One region of the Lysinibacillus sp. FN11 genome, then DNA from elsewhere that is predicted to be linked to it. Evidence: riboswitches for the same ligand, from Rfam matches in the RefSeq annotation. Region 1 holds a riboswitch; each other region holds the start of a gene.
What was found. Region 1 has a riboswitch for cobalamin ahead of cobT (nicotinate-nucleotide--dimethylbenzimidazole phosphoribosyltransferase). Riboswitches for the same ligand answer to the same signal wherever they lie in the genome.
Positions count from the first base shown of each region.

Region 2: it holds a riboswitch for cobalamin, as region 1 does, so the genes downstream of both, NP781_RS19710 (FecCD family ABC transporter permease) here and cobT (nicotinate-nucleotide--dimethylbenzimidazole phosphoribosyltransferase) in region 1, are expected to answer to the same signal.
Region 3: it holds a riboswitch for cobalamin, as region 1 does, so the genes downstream of both, NP781_RS09250 (hypothetical protein) here and cobT (nicotinate-nucleotide--dimethylbenzimidazole phosphoribosyltransferase) in region 1, are expected to answer to the same signal.

Region 1 is NZ_CP102383.1:654,408-660,606, forward strand. Features, by position in the region: gene NP781_RS03035 (ABC transporter A family member) at 1-1,181, shown strand, start outside; gene NP781_RS03040 (ABC transporter ATP-binding protein) at 1,221-2,915, shown strand; cobalamin riboswitch at 3,012-3,188, shown strand; gene cobT (nicotinate-nucleotide--dimethylbenzimidazole phosphoribosyltransferase) at 3,280-4,335, shown strand; gene NP781_RS03050 (trimeric intracellular cation channel family protein) at 4,433-5,038, opposite strand; gene NP781_RS03055 (methionine gamma-lyase family protein) at 5,380-6,199, shown strand, end outside.
Region 2 is NZ_CP102383.1:3,726,043-3,732,241, reverse strand. Features, by position in the region: gene NP781_RS19720 (YdhK family protein) at 1-321, opposite strand, end outside; gene NP781_RS19715 (biotin transporter BioY) at 436-1,032, opposite strand; cobalamin riboswitch at 1,187-1,375, shown strand; gene NP781_RS19710 (FecCD family ABC transporter permease) at 1,521-2,567, shown strand; gene NP781_RS19705 (heme ABC transporter ATP-binding protein) at 2,573-3,364, shown strand; gene NP781_RS19700 (hypothetical protein) at 3,416-3,592, shown strand; gene NP781_RS19695 (DMT family transporter) at 3,646-3,960, opposite strand; gene NP781_RS19690 (DMT family transporter) at 3,960-4,313, opposite strand; gene NP781_RS19685 (TetR/AcrR family transcriptional regulator) at 4,388-4,966, opposite strand; gene NP781_RS19680 (hypothetical protein) at 5,146-5,316, shown strand; gene NP781_RS19675 (endonuclease Q family protein) at 5,386-6,199, shown strand, end outside.
Region 3 is NZ_CP102383.1:1,725,175-1,731,373, reverse strand. Features, by position in the region: gene NP781_RS09255 (elongation factor G) at 1-1,739, shown strand, start outside; gene NP781_RS09250 (hypothetical protein) at 1,921-2,676, opposite strand; cobalamin riboswitch at 2,901-3,086, opposite strand; gene NP781_RS09245 (hypothetical protein) at 3,619-4,224, opposite strand; gene NP781_RS09240 (hypothetical protein) at 4,453-4,728, opposite strand; partial or broken gene NP781_RS09235 (acetyltransferase) at 4,901-5,035, shown strand; gene NP781_RS09230 (PH domain-containing protein) at 5,198-5,578, opposite strand; gene NP781_RS09225 (hypothetical protein) at 5,657-5,956, shown strand.

The sequences.
Region 1 (6,199 bases):
TATGTATCTCTCAGTATTTCTTTACAGTCAGTGATGCTCAAGCATTGATTCCTTTATATGGGATTTTCTCAAGTGTTTTAACGATTCAAATTATAACTTTGCATCAAAGGTATCATGTAGAGAAAATTTTAATGATTTCCCCAATATCGAATGGAAAGCTTTTATTATGGCAATGGGTTTTCAGCTTTATTTTGACCACCCCTGCAATTATGTTATTAGTTGGTTTTGTAAAGTTTGTATATGTAGAGACACCGATATATAAAATTCTCCTTATTGTTTTTGTTTTTCAGCTATTTACTATATCCATTCCATTTTTGATGGCAACAATTTTTAAAAATCAAGCAGTGTCTATAATTTTAATTGTCATCATTTATTTTTTATTAATGTTAATGCATGGTTATAGACTAGAAACGATTCAATATATAGCTCCTACTCTTAACTTTATGTATCCAGATTTCATTCATTACTTAAATGTTATAGGTGTTTTATCCGTTTGTTTGTGCTCTATATTGTTCGCGATTTTATTCAGCAGGAGGGCCACAAATAAAACGGAAAAGTGGATTGCTGGAATTATCACCAGTATGATGCTTTTCGTTCTATTAAGCTTACATTTTTATAATGGATATAAAGAAGAGGAACTGTTAAATAAACCTTATCAAAATTATCAATATAACGGGCTTACTATCCAATACAAAGGTGTGAGTATAGAAAAAGTGAAGAATTATGCGAATGTTTATAAAGACATTATTCAAATAATGGAGAGCTTCGGTGTCAACAACATTCCGTATCACACGCTGAAAATAACGAGGGTTTTTAGCCTTCCAGATAACAATAGTTTAGAAAATATTATTAGTAGTTCTGGCAACATCATTGAAATACGCCCGTATTCTAATAAATTTTTTGAATTTAATTATGGCTATAATATTATAGAAGACATGATAAATACATTAATGGATGAACAGTGGGAAACCAAGGAACAAACTAATTGCTATGAGGTTTTAAAAAGAACAATTGAGCAAAAGGTTATATACACCAACAAAAGCATGCTCTTTAGTGAGGCGAAAAAGAAGTCAGTAGAAAACTTGTTCATAAGTAATGAAAAAGATCCGTATATGGAAAAGTTTCTACAAATATTACAAGAAGAACCGAAAAATGCTTATCTGTATATCAAAAGGTTATAAGAAAACCTTAACTAAATCAGGGAGACAGAGTATTATTTCATGAAAATATTAGGTGAGGTATTTAAATATACAAAGCCATACAAAGCAAAATTATTTCAAGTAAATATTTTGATGGGCATTTCAATGATTTTAAGTATAGTACACCCCCTTTTATTTGGTAAATTTATTGATTCTATAACAGTAAAAGACCTCAATTCCGCATTCATAATTATAGTGTTTATGGCTTTTTTGTTTCTTTTTAATTTATTTTTTAAAGTAATCCAAAAATATTATTTAACGAAATTTGCCTGCTATCTACAAATGGATATTAAGTTAAAGATAATAAAAAGAATCATGGCTATGGACATGGATGAGTATCAATTAAAAGCAAAAGGTGAACTGATGAATAAAATAGAAAATGATACAAAGGCATTTTCTGAAGTAGTATCAGAGTTTTTAAATATTGTTGTAGATTTTATCAGTATAATAATTGTGTTCGTAATATTGATAAATCTTAATTTTATTTTAGCTAGTATTTTATTCATTGCTTGTCCTTTAGCACTTATCATTTTTAAATATTATGGAAAAAAAATAAGGATGACGGATACTGCCATCAAAAAAGATTTAGATTCTTATTTAACCTATCTGGGAGAAATACTGTCATCATTTAAATTATTTAAGATATTTAATAATGAGATAAACGCCATAGATAACTATCAAAAGAGAATTACCTTATTATACAAAAATACTCTTGATAAAATGCGTTTAAGTATAAAATCAGGATCAATAATAGAATTATTAAACTTTACAAGTTATTTGATTATCCTTATTATAGGTGCCTACTTTATTTATAAAGGCAGCCTCACCTTAGGAGTATTAATAGCATTCACAACCTATGCCAATAACTTTAGTCAGTCATTTTTAAGATTTTCTCAACTAAATTCCTTTTTACAAGAAGCAATTGTGTCTGTAAATAGAGTAAAAAACTTAATGGGAGACAATAAATACAATATAAGGAAATTGATAGTATCAGACTATGTAAATTCATCGCATCATTTTAGAAAAGACAAAATAGTGTTACGGAATGTAAGCTTTACCTATACTAATGCATTATCTCCAGTTTTAGAAAATATAAATTTCCAAATACCTTTGAAGAAAATTGTATTGATTAAGGGAGAAAGCGGATCAGGTAAATCGACATTATTGAATATATTATCAGGTTTATACATTAATTATCAGGGTGAAATATTTCTATCCAATCAAAATATTAGATATATTCCTAATGATGTTTATAGAAAAAGGGTATGTTTGGTAACGCAAGAGCATTTTATAATGACAGGGACAATAAGGGAAAATTTGTTATTAGCAAAGCCGAATGCAACGGATGAAGAATTAATTCAAATTTGTAAAATGGTTAACATTTATTCATATATAGAAACGTTGGACTATAAATTTGAAACTCTTATTGGGCATAATGGGCTTGAATTATCTACTGGGCAACAGCAAAGACTTTCAATAGCAAGATCGCTTCTAAGAGATGCGGATATCTATTTGTTTGACGAGATTACTTCTGCGCTTGATAAAGACAACCAAATAAATATAGAAACATTACTTTTATATTTAAATAAAGAAAAACAAAAGACTGTTATATTGGTTACTCATCACCCTGTTTTAATAAGTGAAGCAGATAAAATATTTGAAGTTAATAACAATCAGGTGAACGAGAGGGATTCATTTGTTGTTACAAGCTCTTAATAAGCCTAAATTGTTTGAATAGCTGGTTGTACTAAGTTAACACTCAAAAAAATTTTTCCTCTTGACACTAAAAAAGTTGTAAAGTAGATTTAACATAATTACATAAAAGCAATAGGTGCCCACTTGGGAGAATAGGGAATAAAGTGAAAAGCTTTAGCGGACCCGCCACTGTATAAGGGAGTTTCATAGTGTATGCCACTAGCGAATTGCTGGGAAGGTGCTATGAGATGTTGAACTTGAGCCAGGAGACCTGCCTACATGCTTTAGAAGATATAGATGATGGAAAAGTCTGTAGTTTATTTGTCATGACAATAAACTACAGATTTTTTATTTTGTCTCAATGAGAACGAGAGGAGAAATAATCATGCAATTATTACAAGATACGATTCAAAATATTCAAGGGGTTGATATGAAAAGTATGGAGCAGGCTAGAAAACGGATTGATGGGCTTTGTAAGCCCCCAGGTAGCTTGGGTAAACTAGAATCACTTGCTGTACAGCTCTCTGGGATAACAGGACACTTATATCCGATGATCGACAAAAAGGTGATGATTGTTTGTGCTGCAGATCATGGTGTTTGCGAGGAAGGTGTAACCACGAATCCACAAGATGTGACGGTCTTTCAAACATTAAATTTTCCTGAGGGAGGTACAGGCGTTTGTGCGATTGCGGGCATTACCAATGCAAAGGTTGTCACAGTAGATGTTGGGGTAAAAGAAGATATTCCACTTGATGCAGGAGTCCTTATTCATAAAATTAAATACGGTACCGATAACATGGCACAAGGTCCAGCTATGGCCAAACAAGAAGCCATTCAATCGATAGAAGTAGGAATCCAGGTGGCCACTGAGGAAATCATAAAAGGTGCTGATGTACTTGGGACTGGAGAAATGGGCATCGGCAATACAACACCAAGTGCTGCGATATTAGCTGTTTTGACGGGATGCAAGCCTATCGAAGTAACGGGGTTTGGTGCAGGAGTAGGCCAAGGAGGCATTGCCTATAAAGCAGCAGTTATTGAAAAAGCAATTACCTTAAATAAGCCTAATCCAAATGATGTTATTGATGTTCTGGCTAAGGTTGGAGGATTAGAGATAGGGGCGATGACAGGCATTATACTTGGCGCTGCTGTCCATCGTAAACCTGTTGTCATTGATGGATTTATTTCAACTATTGCCGCGCTCATTGCTTATAAGCTAGAACCAAAAGTAAAAGATTATATTATTCCTTCCCATGCCTCAGAGGAACCAGGGGCTAAAATTGCCGCTGCATTACTTGGCATTGAACCAATGTTGTACATGAATATGCGTTTAGGTGAAGGTTCTGGAGCAGCATTAGCCTTTCCTATTTTAGATGCAGCTTGCTCGATGATGAAAAACATGGTGACTTTAGAAGAATCAATGCAGTTGTTAAAAAGGTAAGTTAAATGTCTCTTTTTTAATCATATAAGGAATGAAACATTAGCTAAAACAATAAAACAGCCAATGACTTAATTTTTGGTCATTGGCTGAATGGTGTTTATGCTTGATTTAATTTACGTAATGGCAAGCGCCACTTCATCATATAGGAAAGAATACGTAAAGCTGTAATCACTGCGAATAAAATATAAAGGAAAATGTCCCCTGTAAAAACCTCGAAGCCGATTAACAGTCCAGCAAGAGCTGCCCAAACTCCATAAACTTCATCACGGAGAACTAATGGTTTTCTTCTAGCTAATAAATCTCGTACAATACCACCACCTGAACCTGTCAAAACAGCAGCTACAATGACTGCGCTCACTGGCATATCAAGCTTGACAGCATAGAGTGCGCCTTGAATAGCGAATGCTGATAAGCCAATCGCATCTGTGAAGTTACCCCAACGATGCCAATGTTGAATCAGATGATGTGGAAAAATAAAGAATATCGTAATCGCAGCAAGCGCTATTTGAAACATCATATCCTGTCCCCAAAGTGTTGTGACAGGTAGTCCAATGAGTAAATTTCGAATAGCTCCTCCACCAAAAGCAGTCACAATACCAAGTATATATACACCGAATAAATCGTATTCTTCTTCCATGGCAATAATTGCCCCAGAAATAGCAAAGGCAATTGTTCCTATGATACTAAAAACCTCCCAAGCCATCCCTTTCACCCCTTCTATCAATAAATAAACTTTTTTAAAAGTTAAAAGACGTTTTACGTAACAGAATTTATGAATTTAATAGCCAAAATCGGTCATTAAATACGCTTCTTGAAATGAGTCCGCACATTAGCTTAGCGTAAAATCCTCTTAGAAACAATAGGCAAGTTTTACAGGTGCACATACAAATTGATAAAATGTGATTAAAATAAAGAAAAACATTCGTCAAAAGCGTTCATATACCAGTAGTTGGTTAGGAAATTCTAGAGTGATTGAAGTCAATTTAGATAGTTAATAAATCTTACTGATTGAAATGCGAGACATTGTGAAATGGAGAAGAAAGAATGACGTTTACATCAAATTTATCAATAGAAACGCTATCGTTAGCGGCAAAAGTAGAGGAGCAAGTTCGGCCTTATCATGCCAAGGTAGAAGAAATGGCATTCTACAATCAGCAGAAGGTGCTAGCAGCTTTCAGAAAGCATCAAGTAAGTGATTATCATTTACATCCATCAAACGGCTATGGCTATGATGATGAGGGACGGGATAATCTAGAGCGTGTTTATGCGGAAGTATTTGGTGCAGAGGCAGCCATAGTCCGACCACAAATTATTTCAGGCACACATGCAATCACGCTTAGTCTATTTGGTGTTTTACGTCCTGGTGATGAGCTGCTTTATATTTCTGGTCAGCCATATGATACATTGCAATCCATTGTCGATGGTGGTGATAAAGATACAGGTTCACTAAAAGATTATAAAATCGGTTATCGACATGTGGATTTACTAGATAACCAGGCCATTGATTGGGTAGGTGTAGAAGCGGCCATTACAGCACAAACCAAAATGATCGCGATTCAACGTTCAAAAGGCTATGCAACACGTCCATCCTTTACAATTGAAGAAATTGCAGATATGTGTGTAAAGGTACGTAAAATAGCCCCGAAAGCTGTTATTTTTGTAGATAACTGCTATGGCGAGTTTGTAGAGGCGCAGGAACCTACAGAGGTCGGTGCTGACTTAATGGCAGGCTCGCTCATTAAAAATCCAGGTGGAGGCTTGGCTAAAATTGGTGGCTATATTGCTGGCCGCGCAGATTTAGTGGAGAAATGTGCTTATCGTATGACATCTCCAGGTATTGGCGCAGAAGCGGGGGCCACATTAA
Region 2 (6,199 bases), 1.8 Mb from region 1:
ACCAGATGTAGGCTCATAGGAAATAACATAGGCAGTTGTATTATAGGCACCTACTATTGTTGCTTCTGCCCCTTTCATACCTTCCATATGTCCATCTGTAATAATGGCTGTGCTCCCTACAGGAAATTTCGGGTATTCAGCTTTTTTTAATGTTACTGGTACATCGCCAGAACTTGAATGGTTCATTGTAGAATGATCCATTTTTTCAGAAGTTTCATTAGAAGTGGACGCTGGTTCTGTTTGATCCTCTGTACAAGCCGATAAACTAATTAGAGCGACTACTGATAATAGTCCGACTGACCATCTTTTATTGAATTTCATATGATATCCTCCTCACTATGTGCTCCTAATGTAGCAAATAAATGTGCAGAAACGATGGATATGACCCTATGAAAAACATTTCTTTAGTCTGGCACAATTAGGTGGGGAGATATGCTATTGAATGGGCATGATCTTCAATGTTTTTTGTAATCTATGGGCGAAGATACCAGCAAAAATAGCTAAAATAATATCTTTTGGTAGTGGAGGAATCATCCAAAGCCAAGCGAGCTTATATGAAAAATTCTCTGGCGCACTTGCCCAAAGCTTATAGGCAAAAAACATCCAATTTGTTCCTATCAAATAATTTATAGCCGTTGCTACCAAAGCAGCTACGATAAAACTTTTCTTTGTCCCGCTTCGTTCCACGATCAACCCTGCAACAAATGCCGCTAATATAAATGTAATAATAAACCCAAAGGTAGGGCTTAAAATTTGGCCAATTCCACCACCGAAACGAGCAAAGACAGGAGCTCCCGCCAATCCTACGCACATATAAATTGTACAGGCGAGCGCACCTTTTCTACTACCAAGAATAAGCCCTGCTAAAGTTGCAAAGAAGGTTTGAAGCGTAATGGGTACACCACCAACTACCATAAAGGGTGCAAAGGAAGTGATATTAGCACCTACCATCATTAGCGTTGAAAACAATCCAATGTAGGTAATGTCAATAGTTCTTAACTTATGGTGACTATGTTGTGTAACAGTTGCCATGAATTTCACCTCGTTTTATAAGTTATTACTGCTAGTGTAAAAAACGAATGCTATTGTGTCAACCTTATTATTATTAATAGTTAACTCAAATATTGGGTTAAATAGAAGTAGACTATCTATCTATAAAAATGTATGATAGAACCGTCACAATTTTATAACTTCAAATACTATTGGTGTGACATTTTTGAATGTCACTTAAAAGGGAAGTCGGTGGAAGTCCGACGCTGTCCCGCAACTGTAACGAGGAATCCTATAATATGATTTGCCACTGTTTAAGAATGGGAAGGCAATTATAGGATAGTGAATCGAAGCCAGGAGACCTGCCATTTAGTAATACCTGTAATGCCCACGAGGATGCAAGCAATTACGGACAATAGCTGGATATTTTTCTGACTTTGTTTAATCTAGGGTATTTCTATGCGCATTTTCGCATGGGATACCTTTTTTTATTGCTTCATTCATCAATATTCAGTAGGAGTTTAAAACAGATGAATAAAAAATTTATGTTATTTTCCTTCGTACTTTTCATGGTATTAATTGTTTCAATGACCTTTGCTGTAATGGTTGGCTCAGTTTCAGTTACACCGTTATATGTATGGAAAGTTATTCTTTCTAAAATTCCTTTTATACAAACTTCGATCGAGCAAGATTGGAGTCGCTCTCAGGAAATCATCATCTGGCAAATAAGAGCACCTCGTGTTTTGCTAGCTGCTATAGTAGGAGCGGGGTTAGCCATTGCAGGGGCAGCCATTCAGGCACTTGTACGTAATTCTATTGCAGACCCGTATATTCTAGGGATTTCTTCAGGGGCAGCTGTAGGAGCTACTTCTGTGATTATTTTAGGAGCGTTTTCATTTTTAGGTATTTACGCTCTTTCAGTATCCGCATTCCTTGGTTCATTACTTGCCATTACACTTGTTTTTTTCTTATCACGTGTTGGGGGACGTGTCTCTATTTTCCGCTTGCTATTGGCAGGCATGGCTGTGTCCTTTATCTTAACGGCTATCTCTAACTTTATTTTAATGATGTCAAAGCAAGAAGGGGCCTTAAAGGCTGTTATGTTTTGGATGCTAGGTAGTTTAGCTGGAGCCAAGTGGAATAGTATTGTGATTCCAGCCTTCGTATTCTTGGTTGTATTTGGGCTACTATGGCTACACTATCGCAATTTAAATTTATTATTACTAGGAGAAGAGGCGGCAGTGACATTAGGCGTTAATCTTCAGAAATTCCGTATTCAGTTAATACTATTAGTATCTCTATTAACTGGTGTGCTTGTCGCAGTTAGTGGTTCTATAGGATTTGTGGGATTGATTATTCCCCATATTGTGCGTTTAATTGTGGGCTCAAACTATAAATACGTCATACCTATTAGTGCTTTAATAGGTGGAATATTCTTAGTGTGGGCAGATGCCTTTGCTCGAATCATTATTGCTCCTCAGGAAATGCCAATTGGTATTATTACAGCTTTTTGTGGGGGACCATTTTTCATTTGGCTTCTCCGTCGTAACAACTATTCTTTCGGTGAAGGAGATTAACGTCCATGACATTAGAAGCGAAACAAGTATCATTCTCCATTTACGATCAGCGTATACTACATGATGTAAGCATTCAAATAAAAGAAAAGCAATTTGTTGGATTAATTGGTCCTAATGGGAGCGGAAAATCAACATTGTTAAAAAATATGTATCGTCTCCTAAAACCTGAAAGCGGAACGGTAGTATTAAATGAGCATGATATATTAAAGCAATCAAGTAAATCAATTGCGAAAAATTTGGCTGTTGTAAGCCAAGAGACACCCGTATTATTTGATTTCACTGTGCATGATTTAGTCAGTATGGGAAGAACACCACATAAAAAGCTGTTAGAGCTTGATCAAGAGAAAGATTTTCAAATTGTTAAAGAGGCTCTTAGGCAAACGGGCATATCACATTTAGAGAAACGAAGCTTTAGTTCGCTTTCTGGTGGCGAGAAAAAGCGTGTCATGGTTGCAAGGGCACTCGCTCAACAAGCACAGGTATTAATATTGGATGAGCCGACGAATCATTTAGATATTCATCATCAACTTCAACTTATGGATTTAATTCAGACCTTGCATTTAACCGTAGTAGCAGCTTTACATGATTTGAATATCGCTGCTATGTATTGCGATCAAATTTACGTTTTACAGCAAGGGCGAATAGTTTGCCATGGTACACCAGAGGAAGTACTTACCCCAACAGTGCTACAAGATGTATTCGGTGTTTTTGCGGATATTCAAATACATCCACTGACAGGGAAGCCGTATCTTACATATGTTCCTGAACAGTTCACGAAGAGGTTTAGCCAAATATAGAAAGCGAGATCTTCTATTAGATACATAAAACATCCTTTAAGGAGTGACTGTATGCAAATAGCCTTTACGAAAATGCATGGTATTGGCAACAGCGATATCTATCTTGATCTTTTCCAACATGATTACAAGGAAGATATCTTTTGTGAATTGGCTCAAAAAATGGCCAATGTCCATACTGGTATTGGCTCGGATGGATTGATTATTATCCAACCATGCCGTATTAAATAAAATGAATACAGGACGCTTCCGATTTAAGAGTGGCGTCCTGTATTGCAGAGCCATTAAGATACTGCTTTTAAGCCTGCTACACCTATGATAATTGCTATGATACTGATAATACGTGATAGATTTTTAGATTCACCAAAGAAAATGATATTTACGAGTACAGCTCCAACAGTACCAATTCCTACCCAAACAACATAGGCAATACTTAACTGCAAATAGTTGAAGGATGCATATAAAAGGGCAAAGGACACACCAAAACCACCAATATATAAAATTAAGTTTCGTAATGTTTTCTGCTGACTATAGAAGCGTAAGCCAATCACACCTATAATTTCAGACAAAGCAGCTAAGATAATAAGTACCCAACCCATTATACATTCTCTCCTTTCGTTTGCACCTGCACTTTAGAGGAATTATCCGCTAATTTTAGACCAATCACACCTAATATTAAAATAATCATGAACAGTCCTTTAATGGCATTAAATTCTCCTTCGAAAATGAAAATATCCATTAATGTAGTACCGATTGCACCTGCTCCGGCGAAAATAGCGTAGACTGTACCAGTAGGTAAGCTCTCGCAAGCCTTCGATAAGAAATGAAAATCTATAGCAATGATTGTCACAATAATTATCCAATGCCACCATGAGCTTGCTACGTTAAAGCCAAATACCCAAAGCAATTCAAATAAACTTGTTAAAACGACGTACATCCATTCTTTTTTCATAAGTAAAATCCTTTCTATTAGGTAATGCAATGACTGACGTTCAGTCATTTTTGAAGTAAAAAAGAACGTCACTTTTATGGGTGACGTAGGCCAAGTGCGTGAGATAGGAAGTTTATAAGCTCAAGCTTGAGCAATTTCATTGTTTCATCCTTGCTATCGTCAAATAAATAAATTTGTTCAGCAGCAGATTCAATTAGACCAATCATCAGTTTAGCAGAACGTGTTGGGTCAATTGAATCACGTATCATTCCCTGTTGCTTGCCAGATAATAAGAAATGGCTCATCCATTCATAATAGGGTGCATATATATTTTCCCATTCTTTTAAATGCTCAGTTTGCGCAATACCTGCATAAATAAGTGCAACGATATCTCCATAATCTTTCGTGATTAAGAAAACCATTTCCACAACCTCTTCAAGTTGCTGTTCAAAGGGCTTATGACTTGAAATACCTTCATCTAAGGTAGCAATAATTCTTTCTACCATATTTTTTGCAATAGCTGGCATCACAGAAAGGCGTGATGGGAAATAAAGATAAAATGTTCCTTGAGCGATCCCAGCAGCTTTAACGATATCTGAAACCTTTGTTTTTTCTATTCCTTTTTCTCGAAAAACCTCAATGGCAGCTTGAATAATTTTTTCTTCTTTTGACATGAAATCCCTCACTTTTGCCATACTTAATTATTATGTTATAGAATAAGAAAAATAATGTCAATAAAAATGACTGATAATCAGTCATTTTTTTATCCGTGTTCGTTTGTAATTCCACAATTATGCGAAGAAGTATATTTTCTATATTTCGGGGAATTGTATAATTGAAAGGATTGATGGCCATGACAGAAATTAAGTTTGCACAATTAGACCCGCAGCAACTAGAAAAAATCAATGAGCTTGAAGAAAAGATTGGTGTAACATTAGTTGCCTATGATGCTTCCTCCAAACCATCACACGGTTCTGGCGCTTTTGAGTCAAATAATAGCACTACTACAAATCATCCATCATAATGAAGAGAAATGCCTTGCAGTAATGTAAGGTATTTTCGTTTTATAGATGTACTAAAAGGAGTGTTTGAATTGAATGAATTCTATGCTGATTTACATATTCATATTGGACGTACTTCTAGTGGAAGGGCAGTGAAAATTACTGGCAGTAAAACGTTAACATTAGCACGAATTTTAGAGACGTCTAGTGCAAGAAAGGGATTAGACATCATTGGGGTCATTGACTGTCACTCACCAGAAGTAATCGAAGAAATGGTGAGGATGATTGAACACGGAGAACTGCAAGAACTAAAAGAAGGTGGTCTACGTTTTCAAGAAACAACTTTGATTCCAGGATCGGAAATTGAAATTTATGATCAACATTGTCAGGGTCCTATTCATGTGCTTGCTTACTTTCCTACACTAGAGCTCATGAAGCAGTTCTCAGAATGGATGTCACAACATATGAAGAATATCCATTTAAGTTCACAACGTATTTATTGTGATGGCAAGACCTTGCAGCAAAAGGTGCATGAATTGGGAGGTATTTTTATTCCTGCACATGTATTTACACCATTTAAAAGCTTGTTTGGCAAAGGGGTTCGTCGAAGTTTAACTGAAGTCTTTGATCCGCAGCTTATTGATGGCATTGAATTAGGTTTAAGTTCTGATACAAATATGGTACGTCATATTAAAGAATTACAAGCATATACATTCGTTAGCAATTCCGATGCACATTCGCTTGGAAAATTAGCGCGAGAATATCAAAAGTTACGATTAGCAGAAGCGAATTTTACAGAATTAAAAATGGCTCTGCATGAGCAACAGGGACGAGCGGTAATAGCCAATTATGGCCTGAATCCTTTGCTTGGCAAATATCATCAAACAGTTTGTGCAAAATGTAGTC
Region 3 (6,199 bases), 1.1 Mb from region 1:
ATACATACACATTGATTGATACGCCAGGGCATGTCGATTTCTCCCCTGAGATGGAGCGTGCCATTCGTGTGATGGATTATGCCATTATGATCATTAGCGCTGTCGAAGGGATACAAGGCCATACAGAAACAGTATGGCAACTTTTACGTCAATACCATGTCCCTACCTTCTTCTTTATCAACAAAATAGATCGTGAGGGTGCCAATGTGGAGGCTGTCATCAGCCAGCTTCGCAAAGATTGCTCACAGCATATATTGTTCATCGATGAGCCATTGCGAGCAGACTATGTATCAAATAGCATCATGGAATGGCTAGCGGAGCGCGACGAAAAATTGCTTGATGCCTTTCTGAATGAGTCATTGGAGCATGAACAGTGTCTTGCTCAGTTACAGGGAATGATTAAAAATGAATGTGCCTTCCCTTGCTTTGCTGGCTCTGCCTTAAAGGATGAGGGCATTCAGGAATTTCTTGACCAGCTCCCGCTGTTAACGAGTACCGATTTTGACAAGGTTGCCCCGTTTGAGGGAGAGGTTTTTAAAATTCGTCATGATGGTCACCAGCGTTTAACCTTTATGAAGGCGGTCAAGGGTTCATTGCATGTGCGGGATGAATTTTCATTTAGCGAAGTAACAGAAAAAGTAACTGAAATTCGCCTTTATAACGGCAGTCGCTATGAGACCGTTCAACAGGTAGAGGCGGGAGAAATTTTCGCTGTCAAAGGGCTGAGCCAGGCAAACATTGGGGATCGAATCGGTACAACGATGCTATCCCAGCCCTATGAGCTTGTCCCAACCTTACAGGCAAAGGTTCAATATGAGGGCGATCAGCATATCAAGGAAGTGCTCCAATTTTTCCGTTTACTCGAAGCAGAAGAGCCATCCTTGCGTGTGGTCTGGCAGGAAAAATTTCAGGAAATCCATGTGCATATTATGGGTGTCATTCAATTAGAGGTCCTGACAGAGGTATTCATGACGCGTTTTTCAATAGCTGTCTCCTTTGGTGAGCCGCAAATTTTATATATGGAAACCATTGCGACCCCCGTAACAGGCTATGGTCATTTCGAGCCCCTCAAGCATTATGCCGAAGTTCATTTATTAATGGAGCCAAATCCACGTGGAACAGGTAATACCTTCAGCAATGCCTGTCATGCAGATCATTTATCTTTAGGCAATCAGCGCCTTGTTGAAAAGCATCTGTTTGAGCGTGACCATCATGGGCTACTGACAGGCTTCCCTGTAACAGATATTCATTTTACACTTCTAACAGGTCGCGGGCATAATGAACATACATCGGGGGGAGATTTCCGCGAAGCCAGTTTCCGTGCACTGCGTCAGGGGCTGGAGCAGGCACAAAATGTCCTACTTGAACCCTATTATCGCTTTAAAATGAAGGCTTCAAACGACTTTATCGGCCGTATGATGAATGATATTCAGCAAGCAGCAGGCACATTCGATGACCCGATTTTATCCGAAACGGATGTTATCCTAACAGGTCGTGCGCCTGTTGCCACTTTAATGAGCTACAGTACAACCTTTGCCGCCTATACAAATGGGAAAGGTGCACTCACTCTCCAATTTGATGGCTATGATGTGTGCCATAATACAGAGGATGTGATTGCACAGATTGGCTACGATAAAAATGCAGACCCTGAGTATAGTTCCTCTAGTATCTTTTGTGCAAAGGGCAAAGGATATTCGGTTCCATGGCAAGAAGCACAGGCAGCCATGCATTGCCTGTAGGATGGGGTGATTTTGTTCGCGTGAAGGCATTACTTGCTTTCGCGGGTATTCTTCGCACTAGCGCGGGTATTTCACTTGCTTCCGCAGGTATTCGTCGCACTAGCGCGGGTATTTTTCCTGCTTTCGCGGATATTCCTAGCGCAAGATCAAACCAAGCCCTCCAAAAATGGAGGGCTTGGTTTTATAGTGCACCGACAGCCTTCTTTGTTGGTTTGTCTATCAAATAAGCGGGTTCAACTATCACGTAGTCATGCTTGTTCGTAAAATCAATCAGTACCTTACCTGGCTGACTTTTTAATAGTTGTAGATGATCAATTAATTGCAGTAAAAGCTCGTGACCGTTGCCACGTGGATGCCAGTTGAAATGATAATCATTTAACGCTTGCACTGCTTCAATAAATTGTGCATATTCCTGCTGTACAAATGCGATGAGTTTGTCATGGTGAGGTGCTAAATCGTGTAAATACGTTTCGTAAAAGCGTATAACAATCGAGCATAATAAGTCATTGACACGAGCGGCACTTAAAACAGGCTTTGGCGCCAATGAGAGACGGTCAAGGTTGGGCTTTGCGCGTGTAGAATCAATGCGTGTAATTAAGTGATACGCTTCTCCATTGACCTCATAGACAATCGGATTGGTCGGCATGTACATCATAAAACTATTCGTCTTTGTTTTCAGTTCATCTGCTATGGCTGCTTTCGCTAAAAGATGACCGTCCACATCCCCATTTTGTATCCAAATAATTTCTTTATTATATAAAATTTGCTCAAAGAAGCGATCATTGCGAATCAGCTTCGTTGCTAATAATTGATCGATCAGAGACTCGACCACCATTCTTGTTTTCGCTTTCTTAGCAACTTCTGTGCGTGGTTGCTTACAAATGTTCAGATCTTCAAAAGGCGTTTCCAACATTGTCGTTACATGAATATTTGTCATATGTGCATCCCCTTTGCGTACATATTTTCAAAACAAAAAGGACTCCTACTTTTGAGGAAATCCTTCATTTTATCTTCTTTCATCACACAATGGCAAACAAACCCTAAGTATATGTGAATGAGTTCGATTGTGAACCCTTTCATTTACTATGGGCGTTTGACGTACTGTGACGAACAGAGCATTCTGTTTTGTCAACATGCCACCTCCTATTCCTCGTAGGTTTATGGTGTGTACTCGTAACAGGCAGGTATCCTGACTCATGATCATCGCTTCTTTTCCCCTTCCCGTCCAAAGACAGTGGATACTGAAAAGTCGCTCACATTTACAGTTGCGGGACAGTGTCGGATTCACACCGACTTCCCTTTTAAGCGTTATCAAGAGATAAACGCACCTATTATTTATTAATATTAAATTGTAATTTAACACACTAATACATGTAGAGTAGATATTCTTTTTGTATTTCTGGTTTAAATTGTAATATGTATTCTAGTATTTGTCAAAAGACAAAAAAAGGGCTAACCCAAATTAATGAGATAACCCTATTAATTATACTAATTTACGCAAACCTGACCTCCATAATTGGTCGGTGAGGTCAATTTGCAAGGTTATCATTTGGACAAACTGTAAGGCAAAAATTAACCCTTGTGGGGATCTGCGTACTCGATTTGAGTACGGAGTTTATCTATGCGATTGTTTAGGTTTGAATGAAATATTGTGTCCATCAGATTTTAAGGATATATACACTGGATAGATTGGATGAGAAAAATAAAGGCTGTATTCTCAAAGATTGTTGCTGTAAAACGAAAAAGGCAGATTTAATCTACAATACGTGTAGATTAAATTCTACCTTATTGTTTTTTATTTAGTGAATCGAAATTTAACTAAAGCACTCAATTAGTCTAAGTATAATTCTTCACAAAGTTCGTTCGTTCCTTCCATCCATCAAGAATTAAAGGTAATATAACTCATCAAAATTATGAAGAAAAGTAACGTTTCAAGATTAACTAGAAAATTATTGGCTTTTACCTTTGAAAATAACTTGACTCGCTTTACTAAACTTGTATCCAGTACTATAAATAAATAATAAAAAATTAGTAAACTGGATAAAAACATAATACTTGCCATTAATATTTCTCCACCATTCCAGAAAGTAATTCCTAAAAATAATGCCCAAATACTTTTGAAAACATTTGCCAATCCTTCGAAAGGATTAGATAATGTTGCCATCATATACTCTCCTTGTTTATCTGTAATTGATTTATTACCATTATGTTTTACTATATATGTAATATGACCTGTTTGAAGTGTCATTGTAATCACTAGCAAAATTAAATAAACTAAGCCAAATATTGTCCCCACTTGTAGAAGTTCCGAATTTAATAATTGATACAAAGTCAATGGCAAAGGAAACCACATTGCATACATCAAAGCCATTAAGTTATGTATCAAAGCAAACTCGTTATTTTTAACCAACTTTTGAAATGTAAAAACAATAATTAAAAAAATCACTATTCCTATCCAACCCAAAATTATTGTAGAAATTAACATAAGTTCCCCCTAGACTTAGTTGATTTTTAATGTTTTTGTTAACTTGTTTCTTTACTTTAATACTTAAAAATAAGATATACCAATTTTAAATAAATTTTACATTTAAAACGAACAAAAATCCATTTTGCTTGTTCTACTAAACTGCGACGTTAGCTCAATAACAACAACCTTTACGAAAACAACCAAAATAAAATGGACTACTCAATTAAGAGCAGTCCTAGTTTATTCTTATTTATTTATTCTTTTAACTTCTTCGTATAGGTCATGTTTAAACTTAGCATCTTTCATATCTCGCTTATATTGCTCCCAATCATCTACCTCTTGTTTATTACCATGATTGCGGTAACACATTTCCTCGTCATACAGCAGCCCATCTCGGGATAATTCCTTACAATTAGTCACTTGGATATACTGTTTTGCTGTAAAGTAACCTACAAAGATAAAACCGATTAGACAAACAATAATAGTTACTTTCATTTGATTAGATACTTTCAGTTTCTCCACACCTTTCTCTATAATATATTATATATGGAAACATAATCCTATAATAGAAGAAAATAACCATATCTAATCACCTGATAAGTAGAGTACACATTCTACTATTTTTCACGAGATTGCATTTCGCAATTGAGAAAGGGTCTATACATTGTATATATACTTTTCTCCACCTGAGTGTGAGATGTTTCAATTCCTACTTAGTCAAACAATTGATAAGCAAAAGCCCGTAGTCTTACAGGCATCAGAGGATGGAAAGAATATATACAAACGCTTCGGGTTTAAAGAAGTCGGAGAAATGATTGTCTTTGAATAAGACTTCGGCAAGGCGTTCTTATTCACGCTTATCAGTATTTTCGAGCCTACCGTAATCATGAAGCCGACTTAAAATCCCTTACGCCGTCCTCTTCTGGCACGACAAAAAAGCCTCGCATATTTGCGGGCTTTTGGTTGTGCACATGTACTATTAGCACCTTCATTACGTCCCCAACACATACTGTGCTAAGACGCTTTGCACCTTATAAATATTTGTCGCCTTATTGAAGTTTTTTTGAATCGGTAATGAACTGCCAGACACCCATATTTTGAGCTCTGCATCTAAATCAAATGTTCCAGCTGTTTCTACTGAAAAATGCACGATATTTTTATAGGGAATAGAATGATACTCCGTTTTCTTGCCAGTCACTCCTTGCTTATCGATGAGGATCAATCGTTTATTGGTAAAAATAAACGTGTCTCTAATAATTTTATAGGCGTTCTTGACTGTCTCATTTGGAATTAATAAATCATGGACCTCCTCCTGTAGTTTTTCTAAATTCACCTCACTTGCATTGCCGATCAATCCATCAAATAAGCCCACTATCTGTCCCCTTTCGCTCTCGTTTATTTAATGTATTACAAAGAAGTGAGAGCTACGACAGGAAATGGTGGTATTATTTTGCCTATTGAGGGTGAGTGGTTGCGAATAATGATAGTTGCTTTAGTGTCTCTACTAGCCGTTGTTTTACTAGGATGTAATGAAAAACCAGATGATGATTTAGCTAAGGTCAGCATTTCTAATCGTGCTGAATTTGGCAAGATAAACCGTGATTTTAGTAAAAAATATCAGGATGAAGAATTACTTACACTATTCCAACAAGCCATTGCAACAGCTGTCAAAAACGAGGGTACCGTCAATATGGCTTCACCAGAACATAATGTACAAATAGTGGACAAGGCAGGAAACAAATATGGCTAGCATCATTGGTTAGGTGATAAAGGTCAAAACAGTAGTTTGATGCATGTCGAGGATACGCATACGATCTACACACTATCTGAGGAGTTCACTGGGAAACTAATTGCGCTGGTTCGACCATAAAAACACTTTCCATGTATTCTAGGAAAGTGTTTTTATGGTCCATCATTTCTACTTTGTGGCTTTTCGTAGTATTGATGAAGATGCTTATTTTAGGCTTAAAAAACCTAGAAAAATACTTTTCAT